Regions from separate parts of the Mesorhizobium sp. WSM4819 genome, predicted to be linked through region 1. Evidence: predicted binding sites of a transcription regulator. Region 1 holds the regulator's gene; each other region holds the start of a gene.

Region 1 (6,872 bases):
TGTTCGAGCCCTATCAGGTGTTCGAGGCCCGTGCGTGGGGCGCGGACGCCATCCTGATCATCATGGCGAGCGTCGATGACGCCGTGGCCAGGGAACTCGAAACGACGGCGTTCGAGCTCGGCATGGATGCGCTGGTCGAGGTGCATGACGAGGCCGAGACGGAACGCGCGCTGAAACTGTCGTCGCGGCTGATCGGCATCAACAACCGCAATCTGCGGACGTTCGAAACCAGCATCGAGACATCGGAGCGGCTCGCGGCTATGGTGCCGGCCGACCGACTGCTGGTCAGCGAGAGCGGTATTTTCTCGCACCAGGACTGCCGCAGGCTGGAACGGAGCGACATTGGCACTTTCCTCGTCGGCGAGAGCCTGATGCGGCAACAGGACGTGGCCACTGCGACGCACCTGCTTTTGACGGGCAAGGCGCCCGCCAATGCATCTGCCCGAAAATCGGAATCGATGTTCGGAGAGCATGATGCATAGATACAAAGCGTCAGAGTGTACTTTGTGCGTCCAAACGGACGCACGTCGCTCCAGGGTGACCTGACGATGTCGGCCGCCCTCACCCATCTTGGCGCGGAAGGCGAAGCCAATATGGTCGATGTCGGCGACAAGGCGGAGACGACCCGCACGGCAATCGCCGAAGGTCTTGTCTCGATGCGGCCCGAAACGCTGAAAATGATTCTCGACGGCGATGCCAAGAAGGGCGACGTGCTGGGCACGGCGCGCATCGCCGGCATCATGGCGGCCAAGAGGACGCATGAGCTGATCCCGCTCTGCCATCCGCTGCTGTTGACCAAGGTATCGGTAGACATCGAACCTGACGCGACGCTGCCCGGCCTGAAGGTCACGGCGCTGGCCCGCGTCACCGGCAAGACCGGCGTCGAGATGGAAGCGCTGACCGCCGTCTCGGTCGCCTGCCTGACCATCTATGATATGGCCAAGGCGGTCGATCGCGGCATGGCGATCTCCGGCATCAGGCTGGTGGAAAAGACCGGCGGCAAATCCGGCGACTACAAGGCGGATGCCCAGAGGGCAGGCCAATAATGGCGCTGCTTGCGGTCGCCGAGGCGCTCGAGCACCTGCTTGCGGATGCTGCGCCCTTGCAGGCTGAAAGCGTCGCCCTGATGGATGCCGCCGACCGCGTGCTGGCGGAGCCGCTCATGGCGCTCCGCACCCAGCCGCCATTCAACGCGTCGGCCATGGACGGCTATGCCGTGCGGGCCGACGATGTCGCGTCCGTGCCCGCGAGACTTTCGGTGATCGGCATGGCGCCGGCCGGACGAGGCTTTGCCGGAACAGTCGGCCCAGCGCAGGCCGTGCGCATCTTCACCGGCGCGCCGCTTCCCGCAGGCGCCGACACCATCGTCATCCAGGAGAATGTCCGCGACCTCGGTGGCGGCATGGTCGAAGTGACCGCGCCGACGGTTGAAGGCCGCAACATCCGCCGCCTCGGGCTCGATTTCTCGAAGGGCGACGCGCTGCTGGAGAAAGGCCGCCTGCTAGATCCGGCGGCATTGTCGCTGGCGGCGTCGGCCAACCACCAGCAGGTCCGCGTGGTGAAACGGCCGCTGGTCGCCATCATCGCCACCGGCGACGAATTGCTGCCGCCGGGCAGCGACCTTGGCCCCGACCAGATCATCTCCTCCAATGCCTATGGCGTCGCCGCCGCGGCCCGCTCGGTCGGCGCCAGCGCACTCGATCTCGGCATCGCCCCCGACCGCAAGGAGGCGATCGCCGCGCTGGTGACAAAAGCCGTCGACGCAGGCGCGGACGTCATCGTCACGCTGGGCGGCGCCTCGGTCGGCGACCATGACCTCGTCCATGACGTGCTGACCGGCGAAGGCATGGCGCTTGATTTCTGGAAAATCGCCATGCGGCCCGGCAAGCCACTGATGTTCGGGCGGCTGGGCGCCATCCGCTGCATCGGCCTGCCCGGCAATCCGGTGGCCAGCCTGGTCTGCTCGCAGCTCTTTCTGAAGCCGCTGCTGGCGCGGCTCGGCGGCCGCGCCTTCCGCCAGGACATGCGTCAGGCGCGGCTCGGCGCCGCCATGCCGGCCAACGATCTCAGGCAGGACTATGTACGCGCGGAGGTGGAGGAAGAAGCTGGCACGCTTGAGGCAACGCCGTTCAGTATCCAGGATTCCTCGATGCTCAGAATGCTGGCCGACGCCAACGGACTGATCGTGCGCGAGCCATTCGCTCCCGCAGCCGCAGCGGGCGCCGCCTGCAGCGTGCTGATGCTACGCTGAACAAAACGTCAACACATTCATTAAACTTTAAATGGTTGCGGAACACAACTGGAACAGATAGTGTTTGTTCTGGGTTTGTTTTTCTGATTCTGTTGGGGGTCGCGATGCTGACACGCAAACAACATGAACTGCTGATGTTCATTCACGAACGGCTGAAGGAAAGCGGCATTCCGCCCTCGTTCGACGAGATGAAGGAAGCGCTCGACCTCGCCTCCAAATCAGGGATCCACCGGCTGATCACGGCGCTGGAGGAACGCGGTTTCATTCGCCGCCTGCCCAACCGCGCCCGCGCGCTGGAGGTGCTGCGCCTGCCCGATTCGATCGCGCCGGGCCTCAATGCGGCGCGCAAATTCTCGCCGAGCGTCATTCAAGGCTCCCTTGGGCAGGGCGGCCTCGGACGCCAGATCAAGCCGGCGCCGTCGCGCATGCGTGCGGCCGGCAATGACGACGACGTCGTTGCCACCGTCTCCATACCGGTGATGGGCCGCATCGCTGCCGGTGTGCCGATCGACGCCATCCAGCACCAGACGCATTCGATCTCGGTGCCACCGGACATGATCACCGGCGGCACGCACTACGCGCTGGAGGTCAAGGGTGATTCGATGATCGAGGCCGGCATCTTCGACGGCGACACGGTCATCATCCGCAACGCTGACACCGCCCAGCCTGGCGAGATCATTGTCGCTCTGGTCGACGAGGAGGAGGCGACGCTGAAACGATTCCGCCGCAAAGGTGCCTCGATCGCACTGGAAGCCGCCAATCCGGCCTACGAGACGCGCATCTTCGGGCCGGACCGGGTCAAGGTGCAGGGCAAGCTCGTCGGACTGATCCGGCGTTACTGAAGAGCAGGCTTCTTGGGTTTCTCGGCCCTGCGGTATGGCGGCAGGCCCCTCGCCTCGCGCGAAAATCGCCGCTGCTCATGCCAGGGCCTGTATGGCTGTCTGACGGCAAAACGGATTTCTGCGCGCGTCGTCGCCGATAGCGGATCGAAGAAGACGGCGGCACTGCCCATGCGAGCGAGCTGCCGTTTGGTGACGACGAGAACCAGCGGGTTGCGGCAGGGTTTGTAATAGGCTGTGGCGTCGTCGATGATGATCAAATCCGCAAAGGCACAGGCCGGCCGCGCGGTTTTCCGGTCGTCGGCGAGCGCAATGAGCGCGCCGGACGGATGCCGGGCCAGGCACAGGCCGGCAGTGCAGGTGAAAGGCGTTCCCGGCGGCAGGTCGGCCGGGTCGGCGATGTCGAACTGCACATCTCCTTTTTCGAATGTCTCCGGCTCGACGATCGTTGTTGAAACCAGCGCATGTTTCCAGTTGTCGGTGGTGAATTCGTTCGAACGCATCCGGTTGACGGCAAGTTCGCCGCCGCCGATCGGCAGCGCCACCAGATGGGCATCCTCCGAAATCAGCACGTCGGGGGTGCGCGTCTCGGAAATCGTCAGCAGGCCGGCGAGCGCAAAGGGAAGTGCGGCAAGCCGCAGCCATGTCGTCGCCATCGTGGCGATGACCAGGGCGACCGTCACCAGCAGGACCGATTGCAACGAAATCAGGCCGACTGCATCGACCGGCGAACGCTCCGATATCCATCCCGAAATTGCGATCATCGCCGTCAGGCCCTTGCCCATCATATAGAGGAAAGGGCCGTCGAGGCCGAAAGGCATTGCCAAGGCGCTGAGGACGGCCAGGAACATGACGATCGTGACGATCGGCATGACGGCCAGATTGGCGAACAGGCTGAGCGGCGAGACGCGCTGGAAGTGCCAGATGGCGAACAGCGCGGTGGCGCTGCCGGCAATGATGGAGGTCATTGCGATGGTGCCTGCCCCAGCGACGAGCTTGCGCGTGACGAAAGCGACCGGTGACCGTCGCCGTTGCGGCGCCGTGGCCTTGTCGGCACGATAGTCGGACCAACCGGCATAGGCGCCCACGAGAGCCGCAGTCGCGGCGAAGGACATCTGGAAGCTTGCGCCGACCACCTCATGCGGCGACACGACGATGACGACGATGGCCGAAATCGCCAGGTTGCGCATGGTGAGTGCCGCCCGGTCGAACAGCATGGCGACAAGCATTACCGCCAGCATGATGAAGCTGCGTTCAGCCGCGACCACGATACCGGAAAAGATCAGATAGGCAGCGATGGAGACGAGTGCGGCAGCAGCCGCATATTTCTTGACCGGCCGGCGCGACGAAAAGTTGGGAAACAGCGCAAAGGCGCCGCGCAGCAATCCCATGACGGTGCCGGCGACAAGCGCCATGTGCAGGCCGGAAATGGAGATGATGTGGTAGATGCCGGTGCGCCGCATCGATTCGTTTATCTCTTCGGGGATGCCGGCACGCACGCCGACGATCAGCGCAGCGGCAATCTCCCCCTCGGCACCACCGATGCTGTTCCTGATATGGTCGGCTATGGTTTCGCGCGCCTTCTCGATCGACGAAGAAAGGCGTGCGGTTAACGGTGCATCTTCGGAGACAACGATCTTTGGACTGCCGAGGAAAAAGCCACTGGCACCGATACCGGCGAAATAGCTGTCGAAGGAGAAGTCAAAGCTGTCCGGTCTGACCGGGCCAGTCGGAGGCAGAAGCCTCACATAGCCGGTTGCCACCGAGCCTGCGGTCATCTCAGCGGGAATCTTGCGTGCCGATACCCTGACACGTTCGGGCGCATAACGCAGTGTCGGCCGGGCGGTCGACATCACGTCGATGGTCAGCCTGATCCGGCCGTTCGCCATCTGGTCGAGCCTGACGACACGGCCGGTCAGCCGGGTCTGGATTTCCGAACCGAGCATCTTCGTTCCGGCGCGCCAGGTTTCCACCTTGGCGGCGAGCACACCAAGCGCGCACAGCAACGCTGCCATGAAGCACAGATGCGTTTTGCGGCGTGAGCGCGTGACGGCCGCACACAATGCCGTGAGGACCACGACGGCGATGGGCTGGGCAAAGTCCGGTTCGACGGCAAGCGAAAAATAGACGATCACCCCGCATGCCAGAAAAACCGGCACCAGCAGGAAGGCGACGCCGCGGTCGAGTTCCAGGCCGGCTGCCGAGGCCACGCTGTTGCGGACACCGGATGGTGAAAGATGGCTGAGCTGTCGGCGAAAACGAATGACAGGGCCGGGTGCTGAAGCCGGTATCGGCGCCGAGCGATCCGGCGAAAGAGGCTGGATGCCCGGCGGCGACGCAGGCAGCGAAACGGGTAGCGGCTCAGCGTCAGGAACGTCGGCGAACAGCGATCGTTCGCTGACGCTTGCGTTCGCGCCCTCGCTCTCGTCCACGCCGCGGCCTGGTCCAGCCATAGGGTTCGCCCCTTGCGCCCTTGACCTCCTATGCTACATGAACGCGCAACGCGCGAAAGTCCGCGCAGCCACATCCGTTTCCTGCGCTTGCCCCGAGAGTTCCATGTCCGACAAGGTCGTCACCCGTTTTGCCCCTTCGCCCACCGGATTCCTGCATATTGGCGGGGCGCGCACGGCGCTGTTCAACTGGCTGTATGCGAAACACACCGGCGGCAGGATGCTGCTGCGCATCGAGGACACCGATCGCGAGCGTTCGACCGATGCGGCAACCGCTGCCATCCTCGATGGGCTCTCCTGGCTCGGCCTCACCTGGGACGGCGAGCCGGCATCGCAGTTCGAGCGCGCGCCGCGCCACCGCGCGGTCGCCGAGGAGCTGGTGCGCCTCGGCAAAGCCTATTACTGCTATGCGGCGCCGGCTGAGCTGGAGGCAATGCGCGAGAGTGCGCGGGCCAAGGGCTTGCCTCCCCGCTATGACGGCCGCTGGCGCGACCGCGACCCGTCAGAGGCGCCGGTTGGCGCCAGGGGCGCGATCCGCATCAAGGCGCCGGCCGAAGGCGAGACGGTGGTGCATGACCGCGTGCAGGGCGAAGTCCGCTTCCCCAACAAGGACCTCGACGATTTCATCATCCTGCGCTCGGACGGCAACCCGACCTATATGCATGCCGTCGTCGTCGACGACCACGACATGGGCATCACCCATATCATCCGCGGCGACGACCATCTGACCAATGCCGCCCGCCAGATGGTGATCTATCGAGCCTTGGGCTGGGAGGTGCCGTCAATGGCGCATATCCCGCTGATCCATGGCGCCGACGGCGCCAAGCTGTCGAAGCGGCACGGCGCCCTCGGCGTCGAAGCCTATCGCGTCATGGGCTATCTGCCCGAGGCACTGCTCAACTACCTGGCGCGGCTCGGCTGGAGCCACGGCGACGACGAGGTCATGTCGATCGCCGACATGATTGCGTGGTTCGACATCGGCGATGTCAACAAGGGAGCCGCCCGCTTCGACTTCGCCAAGCTCGAGGCGCTGAACGGCGTGCATATGCGGCGCATGAACGACGCCGAATTGCTCGATATCTTCATCAACACCTTGCCCTATCTCGAAGGCGGCCCGGCGATCGCAGCGCGCCTCGACGACACACGCAAGGCGCAGTTGCTGGCCGCCCTGCCCGGCTTGAAGGAGCGCGCCAAGACGCTGGTCGAGCTGGTTGACGGTGCCACCTTCCTGTTTGCCGAGCGGCCGCTGCCGATCGACGAGAAGGCGGCGGCGCTGCTCGGCGGCGAGGCGCGCGAGATCCTGCGGGGCGCCCATGCGGCGCTGAAGGCGAT
Region 2 (6,872 bases), on a different contig from region 1:
ACGCCGGCTGGCGAGCGGTCGCCCAGCGCCAGTTTCTTGCGCGCTTCGGTCAGTTCTTTCTCGAGCTTCTTTCGCTCGTCGAGCAGCGCCTCGACGCGCGCCGGCACGTCGGTCGGCGAAATCTTCAGCGCCGCCGCAGTGGCCTTCAACCGTTTGTCCTGCTCGTCGAGATGCTTTCTGGCCGCCTCTCCGGTCAGCGCCTCGATGCGGCGCACGCCGGCGGCGACGGCGCTGTCCGACACGATGCGCACCAGACCGATATCGCCGGTCGCCCTGACATGGGTGCCGCCGCATAGCTCGACCGAATAGGGCCGGTTGGCCTTGGCGCCATGCAAGCCCGTGCCCATCGAAACGACGCGCACCTCATCGCCATATTTTTCGCCGAACAGCGCCATGGCGCCTTCGGCGATGGCATCGTCGACCGACATCAGCCGCGTGGTGACCGGGCTGTTCTGGACGACGATCTCGTTCGCCATCCGCTCGACCTCTTCGATCTCGTCAGGCGAGATCGGCTTGTTGTGCGAGATGTCGAAGCGCAGACGCTCGGGCGCGACCAGTGAGCCCTTCTGCGCGACATGGGTGCCGAGCACCTCGCGCAGCGCTTCGTGGATCAGATGCGTCGCGGAATGGTTCGCGCGCAGCCTGGAGCGGCGCGCATGGTCGACCTTCAGTTCGACGGTCGCGCCCGTGTCGACCGTGCCGTCGGCCACCTTGCCGAGATGCACGAAAAGCCCGTCGGCCTTCTTCTGCGTATCGGAGATCTCGATTGAGAACCCTTCGCCTGAAATGACGCCGGTATCACCCACCTGGCCGCCGGATTCGCCATAGAACGGCGTCTGGTTGACGACTACGGCAACCGCCTCGCCGTTGGCGGCGCTGTCGACGATCTTGCCGTCCCTGACCAGCGCCTGGATGAGGCCTTCCGCCTGCTCGGTCTCGTAGCCGAGGAACTCGGTGGCGCCATGCTTCTCGCGCACCGGGAACCACACTGTTTCGGTCGCCGCCTCGCCGGAACCAGCCCAGCTCTTGCGCGCCTCGGCCTTCTGCTGCTCCATCGCATTGGTGAAGCCGGCAAGATCGACCGAGATGTTGCGCTGACGCAGCGCGTCCTGCGTCAGATCGAGCGGAAAGCCATAGGTGTCGTAGAGCTTGAAGGCGGTCTCGCCATCCAGCATGTCGCCGGCACCCAGCTTTTCCGTCGCTTCCGAAAGCAGGCCCAAGCCGCGCACCAGCGTTTTGCGGAAACGGGTTTCTTCAAGCTTCAGCGTCTCGGTGATCATCTGTTCGCCGCGCACCAGTTCCGGATAGGCCTGGCCCATCTCGCGCACCAGCGCCGGCACCAGCCGCCACATCAGCGGATCACCGGCGCCCAATAGCTGCGCATGGCGCATGGCGCGGCGCATGATGCGACGCAGCACGTAGCCGCGGCCCTCATTGGACGGCAGCACGCCGTCGGCCACCAGAAAGCAGGACGAACGCAAATGGTCGGCGATGACGCGGAACGATCCGACGGTGTCGGCATCCGGACCGCGGCCGAGCGCGGATGACGCGGCCTCGATCAGGTGACGGAACAGGTCGGTCTCGAAGACGCTCTCGACCCCTTGCAGAATGGAGGCCATGCGCTCCAGGCCCATGCCGGTGTCGATCGACGGGCGCGGCAGGTCGATGCGCTCATCCTTCGTCACCTGTTCATACTGCATGAACACCAGGTTCCAGAATTCGAGGAAACGGTCGCCATCCTCCTCGGGGCTGCCGGGAGGGCCGCCCCAGATGTGCTCGCCACGGTCGATGAAGATCTCCGAGCACGGACCGCAAGGTCCGGTGTCGCCCATCGCCCAGAAATTGTCCGAGGTCGGAATGCGGATGATGCGATCGTCGGAAAAGCCGGCGATCTTCTTCCAGTAGCCGGCAGCCTCGTCGTCGGTGTGATAGACCGTGACCAGCAGCTTGTCCTTCTTCAACCCGAACTCCCTGGTGATCAGGTTCCAGGCAAGCTCGATGGCGCGCTCCTTGAAATAGTCGCCGAACGAGAAATTACCGAGCATCTCGAAGAAGGTCAGGTGGCGTGCGGTGTAGCCGACATTGTCGAGATCGTTGTGCTTGCCGCCGGCGCGAACACTCTTCTGAGCCGTCGTGGCACGCGAATAGGGTCGCTTTTCCAGGCCGGTGAAAACGTTCTTGAACTGCACCATGCCGGCATTGGTGAACATCAGTGTCGGGTCGTTGCGCGGCACCAGCGGGCTCGACGCGACGACCTCGTGACCCTCCTTGCGGAAATAGTCGAGGAATGTCGACCGGATCTCGTTCACGCCACTCATGAATACTGCCTTTTAGCTTTTAGAGAGAGCCGCCGGCGCGGCCGACGGCAAATGGACATGGCCTTTTAGCCGCCGCGTTGCACCCTGTCCAGAAACACGGAATTGGGCCAATTTGCGGGGCTTGCCGGTCATCTCGTTGCCGGCTTGCCGGTCATCTCGTTGCCGGCTTGCCGGTCATCTCGGCGCCACCGCTGAAACGCAAACCGCCGGCGCTAGGCCGGCGGTTCGAACGCAACAATACAGGACTCGATTACACAGGCTGGAGCTGATGCGCGGGAATCATGGCCAAACTCCGGCCACTGCCGAAGCCTACATGGCGCCGGCTTCGTCCTCGAAACCATCGTCTCCGCCTTCGGAACCACCATTCTCGAGGAACTTTTCTGCAATCAGCCCGGCATTCTGCCGTAGTGCCAATTCGATTTCGCGCGCCGTATCGGGATTGTCGCGCAGGAACAGTTTTGCATTCTCGCGGCCCTGGCCGAGACGCTGCGAATTGTAGGAGAACCAGGCGCCCGACTTTTCGACCACGCCGGCCTTGACGCCGAGGTCGACCAGCTCGCCGGTCTTGGACACGCCCTCGCCATACATGATATCGAACTCGACCACCTTGAAGGGCGGCGCCAGCTTGTTCTTGACCACCTTGACGCGGGTCTGGTTGCCGACGACCTCGTCGCGGTCCTTGACCGAGCCGATGCGGCGAATGTCGAGGCGCACCGAAGCATAGAATTTCAGCGCGTTGCCGCCGGTCGTGGTCTCTGGCGAGCCGAACATGACGCCGATCTTCATGCGGATCTGGTTGATGAAGATGACCATGGTGTTGGAGCGCGAGATCGAGGCGGTCAGCTTGCGCAGCGCCTGGCTCATCAGGCGGGCCTGCAGGCCGGGCAGCGAATCGCCCATCTCGCCTTCGATTTCGGCGCGCGGCGTCAGCGCCGCGACCGAATCGACCACCAGCACGTCGATGGCGCCGGAACGCACCAGCGTGTCGCAGATCTCCAGCGCCTGCTCGCCGGTATCGGGCTGCGAGATCAAGAGGTTTTCGAGGTCGACGCCGAGCTTGCGGGCATAGACCGGGTCGAGCGCGTGCTCGGCATCGACGAAGGCGCAGATGCCGCCCTTCTTCTGGGCCTCCGCCACAGTGTGCAGCGCCAGCGTCGTCTTGCCCGAGCTTTCCGGCCCGTAGATCTCGATGATGCGGCCGCGCGGCAGGCCGCCGACGCCGAGCGCGATGTCGAGGCCAAGCGAACCGGTCGGCACCGTTTCGATCTCGACGACCTGCTCGTTTGCGCCGAGCCGCATGATCGAGCCCTTGCCGAAGGCACGCTCGATTTGCGACAGCGCCGCATCCAGAGCCTTTGATTTGTCCACCGTTTTGTCCTCTACAAGCCGCAAAGAATTCTGAGCCATGATACATCACCCCTTGGTCGTCAATGAAGGCCGGACAATCCGTAATCCCTATCAATTTGTACCTTTTTTGTTCTCGATTGGCAAGGGGATACAACCGATTGAAAAACCAACAATATCCGGATTTGTTCTTTTTTTGTTTCGCGCTTTCACCCCAGGATGTATCCCGTTTCCCCCGCAGGATTCTGCTGGGCATCTTCCGAATCGCGCTTCGGGTTGCCGGGTTCCGCCTGGCAACCTAGTCTCACCGGGAACAGCAAAGGTCATCTCATCGGCATGATGAAGTCGCCGACGATCCTGGCAGTAGGCGGCGTCTATATCGAGCGGCGCGGCCAGGTTTCGGGCGCCTTCGTGCCGGCGGCGTCGAACCCCGGCACGATGCGCGAGGAAGTCGGCGGCGCCGTCTTCAATGCCCTGCGCTGCGCCGTGCGCCGCGGCATCTCCGGCTCGCTGCTTTCGGTTCGCGGCGGCGATGTTCTGGCCGATACCGTTTCACGCGCCATTGCTGTGGCGGGGATTGCCGATCTTTCCGTGGTGTTCCTCGATCGCACGACGCCGAGCAACACAGTGCTGATCGACGGCGACGGCGCGCTGATCGCCGGCCTCGCCGACATGGCGCTCTACGACCTGGCGCTTGCCAAGCAGATCCGCCGTGCCAAGGTGCGCGAGGCAATCAGCACCGCCGATGCAGTCCTTTGCGACGCAAACCTGCCGTCGGCGGCGCTCGAGCGGCTGGTGGAGCTTGCCGCCGGCAAGCCTGTCTTCGCCCTCGCCGCTTCACCAGACAAGGCGGCGCGGCTCGCGCCGGTGCTGGGCAGTCTGGCGCTGGCCTTCATGGACCGGCGCGAGGCCGGCGCGCTCGCCGCTGTCGGTATCGACGCTGCGGAGCAAGATATCATCGACGGCCTGAGGCGTGCGGGCCTCAGAGGCGGCGTGGTCACCACTGGCGACGGTCCAGTGCTCGGTTTCGACGAAACCGACGCGTTTTCGATCTCTCCGCCTACGTCACAAAAGCCGGCGGATGCGACCGGCGCCGCCGATGCGCTGGCGGGCGCGACGATGGCCGCCCTGCTGCGCGGCCTAACGCTGGGCGCAGCGCTGCGCGAAGGCGTTGCCGCAGCAATGCTCGCCGTCGAGAGCGCCACCTTCACGAGCGCTATCTTTGCCGAGGCGCTGGCATTCGTGCCCGAGGCGCGCGACCTGGCTTGAAACCCCGGATGTTGGCGCCGCCCCTCAACCCCCTGCCGGGACCTTCTCCCCGTCAAGGACGGGGAGAAGGGGCTTGGCCGCGACGCCGGCGACCCCTCTCCCCGTCCTTCACGGGGAGGGGCGGCGCCAACCTGGAGCGATTGTCTTTAGCTGAGTGGCTAGCGGACACACCTATTTGCCGGCACGCAGCCCCGCCTCATAGGCCAGGCGTGCCCAGACCGCCATCTCATCCGGATCGTCGAAGGCGCTGTCGGGAACGCTCCAATACGGCATCGACACCAGCTTGCCGTGCCGCGACCCCGTATAGGTCCATTGCCGGCAGCCGGCCGCCTCGAATTCGGGCGCGCTTTCCGCATCGGCTTTCAGCATCAATTCGTCACGAATGACGATGGCGACGATCACGCCGTCGAAATAGATGCCCTTGCCGCCGAACATCTTGCGAATGCTGACCGGTCCGAGGCCTTCGAAAAGTTCGGCAATGCGTTCATTGTCCATGCCGCGATCATGTCACCCGGATTTCCCCTTGTCATCGCCGCAGCCGGCACCATCCTGACAAGTTGAAAGCCAATTTCGTCGGAGTTTTTCATGCCGCTTCTGCTCAAAGGGTCCTGCCGGTGCAATGCCGTCCGCTTCGAGGTGGAAAGCCACACGCCGGTGCCGTTCATGCTGTGCTATTGCTCGATCTGCCGCAAGCAGCAGGGCGGCGGTGGCTTTGCCATCAATCTCGGCGCCGATTTCGAGACGCTGAAAATCAAGGGCAAGCGCCATCTTGGCGTTTACCAGGCCGAGATCGACGACGACGAGCATCCGCAATGCGAGATCTCGTCAGGCGAGCGAAATTTCTGCAAAAAATGTGGTTCGGCACTGTGGCTCTATGACCGGACCTGGCCGGAACTGGTCCACCCCTTCGCCTCGGCGATCGACACAGACCTGCCAAAACCACCTGAAAAGGTGCACCTCATGCTGAAATACAAGGCGAACTGGGTCGAGCCCGTGATCGGCAAGGGCGACAAGGTCTTCGACGTCTATCCCGAGGAATCGATCGCAGACTGGCACAAGCGGACGGGAATGTGGCTGGATTAGCATTTCTTCGCCCCGTTTACGGGGAGAGGAGCTAAGCTATGGGGCGGCGCAAGCATCACTGAGGCCGGCTCTGCCCCTCATCCGGCCCTTCGGGCCACCTTCTCCCCGTAAACGGGGAGAAGGGAAGATCAGGCCGATGCGCGCGCCTCGGCCAGGGCCTTCAGGTCGGCCGGCTTGAGCTCCACCGATTCGCCGCAGCCGCAGGCCGAGCTTTGGTTCGGGTTGCGGAAGGTAAAGCCGGTGCGCAGCGTCGTTTGCTCGAAATCCATCTCGGTGCCGAACAGGAAAAGCGCTGCCTCAGGCGCGACATAGACATGGGCGCCGTCGCGCTCGATATGATCGTCCTTGGTGTTGGGCTCGGTCACCAGATCGACCGTATATTCCATGCCGGCGCAGCCGCCCTTCTTGATGCCAAGGCGAATGCCATGCGCATTCTCACGGGTCGCGACGATCTCGCGAACCCGATCGGCAGCCTTTTCGGTCATCGTGATGACGGCGAAGCGTCCCATTCTTTTTCTCCGCGTTCGCGCAGGTTCAAGGCCTGCGGAATGAGTCTTCACCTAAAATGGTGAAGTTTTCTGCCTGGCGCAAGTGCGCCTCAATACCACCCAACCGCGACCTGCGCCTCTTCCGACATGCGGTCGGGCGACCAGGGCGGATCGAAGGTCATGTTGACCTCGACGCCGGAAACGCCTTCGACGGCGCCGACGGCATTCTCCACCCAGCCCGGCATTTCGCCGGCCACCGGGCAGCCCGGCGCGGTCAGCGTCATGTCGATCTTGACCGAGCGGTCGTCCTCGATGTCGATCTTGTAGATCAGGCCGAGCTCGTAGATGTCGGCCGGGATTTCCGGATCAT
Region 3 (6,872 bases), on a different contig from region 1:
GGCGGCTGACCATCTACACGGCGGAAGTCCATGTCTGCTATATCAGGGAGCTGCATCTCGACCACAAGGTCAATGTCTCATTCCAGCTCCTCGATCATGACGACAAGCGGCTGAGAGCCTATCAGGAAATCCGCCACATCGACGGCTGGCTCGCCGCCACGTCCGAATCACTGTCGCTTCATGTCGACATGTCCGGGCCGAAGGTGGCGCCCTTCCCGGCCGATGTCCTGGCCAAGATCGAGGCCATGCGCGCCGTCCACGCGGCGCTGCCGATGCCCGAGCGCGCCGGCCGTTCGATCGGCATCAAGGCGCGCCGCGTTTGAAGAGGTTTTTGCGGCGCTCGACTTAAGTCATTGTTTTTATTCATACTGTTGCCCCAAAGCCACTACGCCCTGGTAAGCAATTGGCACTAGCCCGCAAGATCGCTTGAACCGCGACCCGGCCGCCGTTAACCTTACCAAGGTTTTAACGTGAACAAGCCGGATTGAGGCGTTGAACGACTCAGCGCGGCGGTCGAAAACCGTCCCCATCGAGTTGCGATACGGGCGGCTGGGCGGAAGCGGTTCGGGGAACGTGCATGAAAACCGACATAAAGGTCGAGGCGGACAGGCTGGCGGCCGACCCACGCATCAGCGACTACGATTTCTGGCGATCGCTGAAGAACCTCAACTACGAAATTTTTTCCATCGCCAACAACAACGAGCCGATCCCTTTCGCCATGATCCGCTGGCGCGCCATCCTGAAGCAAGCACGGTTGAAGCGCGGCCACGCCTGATCGTTGCGGAAAGAAGTAGGCTCGTTGTTCGATTGCTTTTTCTGGGGCGTTTGCGCCGCCCCTCATCCGGCTGCCGCCACCTTCTCCCCGTATAGTGACGGGGAGAAGACGCTGGGCCGCAACCTCGGCTCTCTTTCGGCAACGCCGGCAATTGGCGAAACTATTGGTGACAGCGTCCTTCTCCCCGTCACTATACGGGGAGAAGTGCCCGGCAGGGCGATGAGGGGCGGCGCGACTTTTTCCAGTTAAGCTTATGTACTGACGAACACCGCCGCCAGCGGCGAACGCGCCACCACCGGCGACGACTGGATGATTGCGGTGTTGGTCATCGCAAACGGAATGATGCGGTCGATCACCCGTTCGAGCTCGGCCACCGAGCCGACATGCGCCAGCGCGATGAAACAGTCCTCGCCGGTCACCCGATCGCACTGGGCGATTTCCGGCAAGTCGCGGATGATCTCGGCCACCACAGCCAACTGCCCGGGCACCGGCCTGATCCGCAGCCATGCCGACAGCTTCATGCCGAGCGCGGCCGGGTTGATCCGAACAGTGTAGGCCTCGATCACGCCGCTCTCCTGCAGCCGCTTGATGCGTTCGGCCACGCTCGGCGCCGACAGGCCGACCGAGCGCGCCAGTTCGGCGGTGCTGGTGCGCGCATCCTTTTCCAGAAGGCGCAGGATTTTCAGATCCGCCGCATCCAGATCAGCATTTTCGTTTCGAATGCGTTTCAGGAAAAACTCCTTTGTTCAGTAGAATAAATGATCTCGTTGGTCGGCCATTACCTATATAAAAAGGTAAAACTGCCTGCGATAATGATCCTATGGACGATCAAGCGCAAGCCCCAGCTGCTATCCCTGCCCTCGGCGGCCCTGTCTTTGGCAGGCTGGCGACATCGCTGCCGCCGCATGTCTGGTTCGGTGTCAGCGCTGTGTTTCATTATCTCGGGCCGGCTTTCGCCGTGCTGCTTTTCCCGCATGTCGGCGTGCTCGGAATGGCCTGGCTGCGCATCGTTACCGCCGCCCTTGTCTTCGCGCCGCTGACGCGGCCGTGGACGGTCTTCGCCCGCGCCGACCGGCCGACACGGCTGCTGCTTCTCGCCTTCGGCGCTTGCCTCGGCGTGATGAATTGCTCCTTCTACCTGGCACTCGACCGGCTGCCGATCTCGCTGGTCGCGGCGATCGAGTTCGTCGGCACCATCGGCGTTGCGCTGGTCGGCGTCAGAAGCCCGCGCAATCTCGCAGCCCTTGCCGTTGCCGTCACCGGCACCTTGCTGCTGATCGACGTCAAATGGTCAAGCGACCCGATCGGCCTGTTCTGGGCTTTCCTTAACGGCGCGCTGTTCGTCGGCTACATCATGCTTGGCCATCGCGTTGCCCGCGCCGGCGCTGGCGACGGCATCGCCGGCCTGGGCGCGGCCATGGCCGTCGCCTGCCTCATCGTGCTGCCGATCGGCTTCACCGATGCGCTGCCGGCTTTCTCGGCGCCGCCACTGCTCGTCGCCGCCATCGGCGTCGGCATCTGCTCGTCGGTAATCCCCTATATCTGCGACCAGCTTGCCATGTCGCGGCTGCCGCGATCGAGCTTCGCGCTGATGCTGTCGTTGCTGCCGGTCACCGCCACGCTGATCGGCGTCATTGTGCTCCGCCAGATACCCAGCCCTACCGATTGCATCGGCATCGCGCTGGTGGTGGCCGGCGTCGCTTTTCACAAACCGGCAAATGCCTGATCAGGCAAGCTTCTCCTTGAGAAAGGCGATCGTCCGGCCCCAGGCGAGGTCCGCCGCGTTCTTGTCGTAGCGAGCCGCCGACGTGTCATTGTTGAAAGCATGATTGGCACCTTCATAGACATGGATCGTGTACTCGACTTCGGCTGCATCGAGCTCCTTCCTGAAGGCGTCGATACCGGCATTGATGCGGGTGTCGAGCCCGGCATAATGCAGCAGCAGCGCCGCCTTGATCTTCGGCACATCCTCGGCCTTCGGCTGCATGCCGTAATAGGCGACAGCGGCAGCCAGATCCGGCGCATTGGCAGCCAGTGTGTTCACCGTGGCGCCGCCCCAGCAGAAGCCGACCGCGCCGACCTTGCCGTTGCCATCCTCGCTGCCCCTGAGGAAAGCGGCCGTTGCGACCGCATTGGCGGTGGTCTGCGCCGGATCGAGCTTGGAAAACTGCTCGCGCGCCTTGTCTTCGTCGGCCGGCGTGCCGCCGAGCGGCGACAGGAAGTCCGGGGCCAGTGCAACGAAGCCTTCCAGCGCCACGCGCCGCGTCACATCGCGTATATGCGGGTTCAGCCCCCTGTTCTCATGCACGACGATGACGGTGCCGAGCTTGCCGGACTGGCCGGCCGGCTTGACCAGATAGCCCTTCATCTCGCCACCGCTGCCGGGATAGCTGATGTCCTCGCCGGTCACGCGTGAATCGTCCCCGGCAACAATCGCCGCCCGGGCCGAATTCGCCGCCAGCAGCGGCACAATTGCGGCGGCCGCCGCACCTGATCCGGCAAGCCTGGTCAACTGTTCCATGAAGCGGCGCCGGTCGAGCGTCAGATGCGTGTATTCGTCATAGGCGTCGATCATCGCCTGGGTAATGGCGGGTCTGGTGACGGCGGGGCTGGCAGGGCTCGGTTTTGTCATGGCGCTCTCCTCGGCTTCGGGAACATGTCCGCCGCGCAAGATAGGGCAGAAGCCCGCACGGTCCAGTCACGGATCGGTGAGGCGCTGCTGACGCAAGCGCAGGTCCGCCAGACCGGCGGCTGGTCCAGGATGACACCGTTCGACTGGTGCGCTGTCCCACTTTCTCCGACCCGCCGTCCTGTCGAGCAGGCCGGCGCTACGGCTGGCGTGCCATCGGATTTGAAGCTCCCCCGGCTGGACAGAGAACAAAACGGAGACACTTCTGGCCTTTCGCTGCCGAATCACTACATTCGGGGGAGATGTCCGGCTTTTCGGAAGATATGCCTTTTTTTGATGAACGGAACGCGCGCCCCGTGGCCCCGTCGGGCATTGCTGCGCGCGCCATGGCTGCCCGCAGCGGCCATGCCAATGCGCCCGATTATCTGAACGGGCTCAACCCCGAGCAGCGGCTGGCGGTGGAAACCACCGAGGGTCCGGTTCTGGTGCTGGCCGGCGCCGGCACCGGCAAGACGCGCGTCCTGACCACCCGCATCGCTCACATCCTCGCCACCGGCAAGGCCTTCCCGTCGCAGATCCTCGCCGTCACCTTCACCAACAAGGCGGCGCGCGAGATGAAGCAGCGCATCGGCCTGCTGATCGGCGAAGGCAATGTCGAAGGCATGCCGTGGCTCGGCACCTTCCACTCGATTGGAGTGAAGCTGCTGCGCCGCCACGCCGAACTTGCCGGGCTCAGATCCGACTTCACCATTCTCGACACCGACGACGTCGTGCGCCTGATCAAGCAGCTCATCCAGGCCGAAGGACTGGACGACAAACGCTGGCCGGCCAAGCAGTTCGCCCAGATGATCGACGGCTGGAAGAACAAGGGGCTTGGCCCCGCCGAGATTGCCGAGGGCGACGCCCGCGCCTTCGCCAACGGCAAGGGGCGTGAGCTCTACAAGGCCTATCAGGAGCGGCTGAAGACGCTGAACGCCTGCGACTTCGGCGATCTCCTGTGCCACCCGATCCGTATCTTCCGCGCCAATCCGGACGTGCTGAAGGAATACCACAAGCGCTTCAAGTACATCCTCGTCGACGAGTACCAGGACACCAACACCGCCCAGTACATGTGGCTGCGGCTGCTGGCGCAGCGGCCGGGTGCCGGACGAGCTTCAACATCAACAGGTTTGCAAACGGCCGAAGGCCGCAAGCCCGACCGGGCGTCCGAGCCCTTGCGAGGCCCCTCCCGCGACGCCGAAGGCGCGCAAAAAAGGGGGGTCGGGCCCGCGCCGGCAGGCGCGGAACAGCCCGTGAGCGAAAACAAAGTAAATATCTGCTGCGTCGGCGATGACGATCAATCCATCTACGGCTGGCGCGGGGCCGAGGTCGACAACATCCTGCGCTTCGACAAGGATTTCCCCGGCGCCACCATCATCCGGCTGGAACGCAACTACCGCTCCACCGCGCACATCCTCGGCACCGCCTCCCACCTCATCGCCCACAATGAAAGCCGCTTCGGCAAGACGCTGTTCACCGAAAAAATCGCCGAGGACGACGAGAAGGTGCATGTCCATGCCGCCTGGGATTCCGAGGAAGAGGCCCGCGCCGTCGGCGAAACCATCGAGGCCTACCAACGGCAGAAGCACAATCTCAACGACATGGCCATTCTTGTCCGCGCGTCCTTCCAGATGCGCGAGTTCGAGGACCGCTTCGTCACCCTCGGCCTCAACTACCGCGTCATCGGCGGCCCGCGCTTTTACGAGCGCCTCGAAATCCGCGACGCCCTGGCCTTCTTCCGCGTCGTCGCGCAAGGCGCAGACGACCTCGCCTTCGAGCGCATCGTCAACGTGCCGAAGCGCGGGCTGGGCGAAGCCACCATCCGCCAGATCCACGACACCGCCAGGGCGCTGCGCATCCCGATGCTGGAGGCTGCGGAAAAACTCGCCGAGAGCGACGAGCTGAAGCCGAAGCCGCGCGCAGCGCTGCGCGAAGTTGCCGCCAATTTCGAGCGCTGGCAAAAGGCGCTGGAGACCACGCCGCACACCGAACTGGCCGAGACCATCCTGGAGGAGAGCGGCTACACCGACATGTGGAAGAACGACCGCTCTGTAGAAGCGCCGGGCCGGCTGGAAAACCTCAAGGAACTGATCCGCTCCATGGAGGAGTACGAATCGCTGCGCTCCTTCCTCGAACATGTCGCGCTGGTGATGGACGCCGATCAGAACGCCGAGCTCGACGCCGTCAACATCATGACGCTGCATTCGGCCAAGGGCCTCGAATTCGAGACGGTTTTTCTGCCCGGCTGGGAGGAAGGTCTTTTTCCGCATCAGCGCGCGCTCGACGAGGGCGGCCGCTCCGGGCTCGAGGAAGAGCGGCGGCTGGCCTATGTCGGGCTGACCCGCGCCAAGAAGAACCTGCATTTGTGGTTCGTCTCCAACCGCCGCATCCACGGCCTGTGGCAATCGACGATCCCGTCGCGCTTCCTCGACGAATTGCCGGAAGCCCATGTCGAGGTCGCCGAGAGCGGCAGCTCCTATGGCGGCTACGGCAATGCCTATGGCGGCGGCTCTTTCGCCTCCGGGCGGGGCGGCCAGGCGGCAGGACGGCAAAATCCTTACGGCGCTTCGCGCTTCGACAATGTCGGCGCAGAAAAATCCGGCGCCTTCTCCAGCACCTATGCGACGCCGGGCTGGCAGCGCGCGCAACAGAACCGCACCGAGGCGACCGACCGCAACTGGGGCTCGCGCTCCGGCCACCAGGTCGAGCGCATCGGCTATGGCGAGACCGACAGTGGCTATGGCGCCGGCCGCACCTCGATCAAGGGCCGCACCATCGACGGCGAGCTGGTCGCCAAATCCGTCGCCGACACGCCATCCCGCTTCAATGTCGGCGACCGCGTCTTCCACCAGAAATTCGGCAACGGCAACATTTCTGCCATCGACGGCAACAAGCTGACCATCGACTTCGACAAGGCCGGCCAGAAACGCGTGCTGGACGGGTTTGTCACCGGGGTGTGAATATCCCCCTCACCGATAGCGCGCCTGGTTCCATTTGTGGCCGAGCAGCGACAGGATGATGATCAGCCCGTTGAAGAACTGGACATAGAAACCGCTCAGGCCTGCCGCGACGACGCCGGTCTGGATGAACGACACGGTGACCGCGCCGATGGCGCCGCCGACGACGGTACCGATGCCGCCCCAGGTCGGCGTGCCGCCAACGAACACCGATGCCAGCACCGGCAGCAGATAGCCGTCGCCGGCCGTCGGCCACCAGGTGAAGTTGATCATCACCGAAAAGGTGCCGGCGATCGCCGCCCCGATGCCGACGAAGACGAATACTTTCACCCGCACGCGCTTGACGTCGATGCCCATCTGCTGGGCGCTGTCGGGATTGTCGCCGACCACCTTCACCTGCGCGCCGAAACGATGCCTGTTGTAGAGCAGCGCCGACAGCACGACAAAGCCAATGGCCCAGAAGATCTGCACC

The links. The regulator LexA, encoded in region 1, represses DNA repair genes until DNA is damaged. The targets are predictions, from matches to a motif close to TGTTCNNNNTGTGTTCNG.
Region 2: a site for LexA is predicted at 3,849-3,866, ahead of recA (recombinase RecA). Genes of this name have one in related genera too.
Region 3: a site for LexA is predicted at 3,649-3,666, ahead of AC0L18_RS20825 (ATP-dependent helicase). Genes of this name have one in related genera too.

Annotation. Positions count from the first base shown of each region.
Region 1 covers NZ_JBVVQO010000001.1:100,348-107,219, forward strand. The annotation lists gene trpC (indole-3-glycerol phosphate synthase TrpC) at 1-482, shown strand, start outside; gene moaC (cyclic pyranopterin monophosphate synthase MoaC) at 549-1,046, shown strand; gene AC0L18_RS00460 (molybdopterin molybdotransferase MoeA) at 1,046-2,251, shown strand; gene lexA (transcriptional repressor LexA) at 2,356-3,093, shown strand; gene AC0L18_RS00470 (ComEC/Rec2 family competence protein) at 3,087-5,543, opposite strand; gene gltX (glutamate--tRNA ligase) at 5,647-6,872, shown strand, end outside.
Region 2 covers NZ_JBVVQO010000028.1:1,537-8,408, reverse strand. The annotation lists gene alaS (alanine--tRNA ligase) at 1-2,318, opposite strand, end outside; gene recA (recombinase RecA) at 2,628-3,725, opposite strand; gene AC0L18_RS22345 (carbohydrate kinase family protein) at 3,999-4,931, shown strand; gene AC0L18_RS22340 (TfoX/Sxy family protein) at 5,103-5,426, opposite strand; gene AC0L18_RS22335 (GFA family protein) at 5,517-6,014, shown strand; gene sufA (Fe-S cluster assembly scaffold SufA) at 6,143-6,523, opposite strand; gene AC0L18_RS22325 (SUF system Fe-S cluster assembly protein) at 6,613-6,872, opposite strand, start outside.
Region 3 covers NZ_JBVVQO010000023.1:83,991-90,862, reverse strand. The annotation lists gene AC0L18_RS20850 (thioesterase family protein) at 1-323, shown strand, start outside; gene AC0L18_RS20845 (hypothetical protein) at 578-775, shown strand; gene AC0L18_RS20840 (Lrp/AsnC family transcriptional regulator) at 1,027-1,506, opposite strand; gene AC0L18_RS20835 (EamA family transporter) at 1,596-2,501, shown strand; gene AC0L18_RS20830 (dienelactone hydrolase family protein) at 2,502-3,407, opposite strand; gene AC0L18_RS20825 (ATP-dependent helicase) at 3,707-6,403, shown strand; gene AC0L18_RS20820 (ABC transporter permease) at 6,413-6,872, opposite strand, start outside.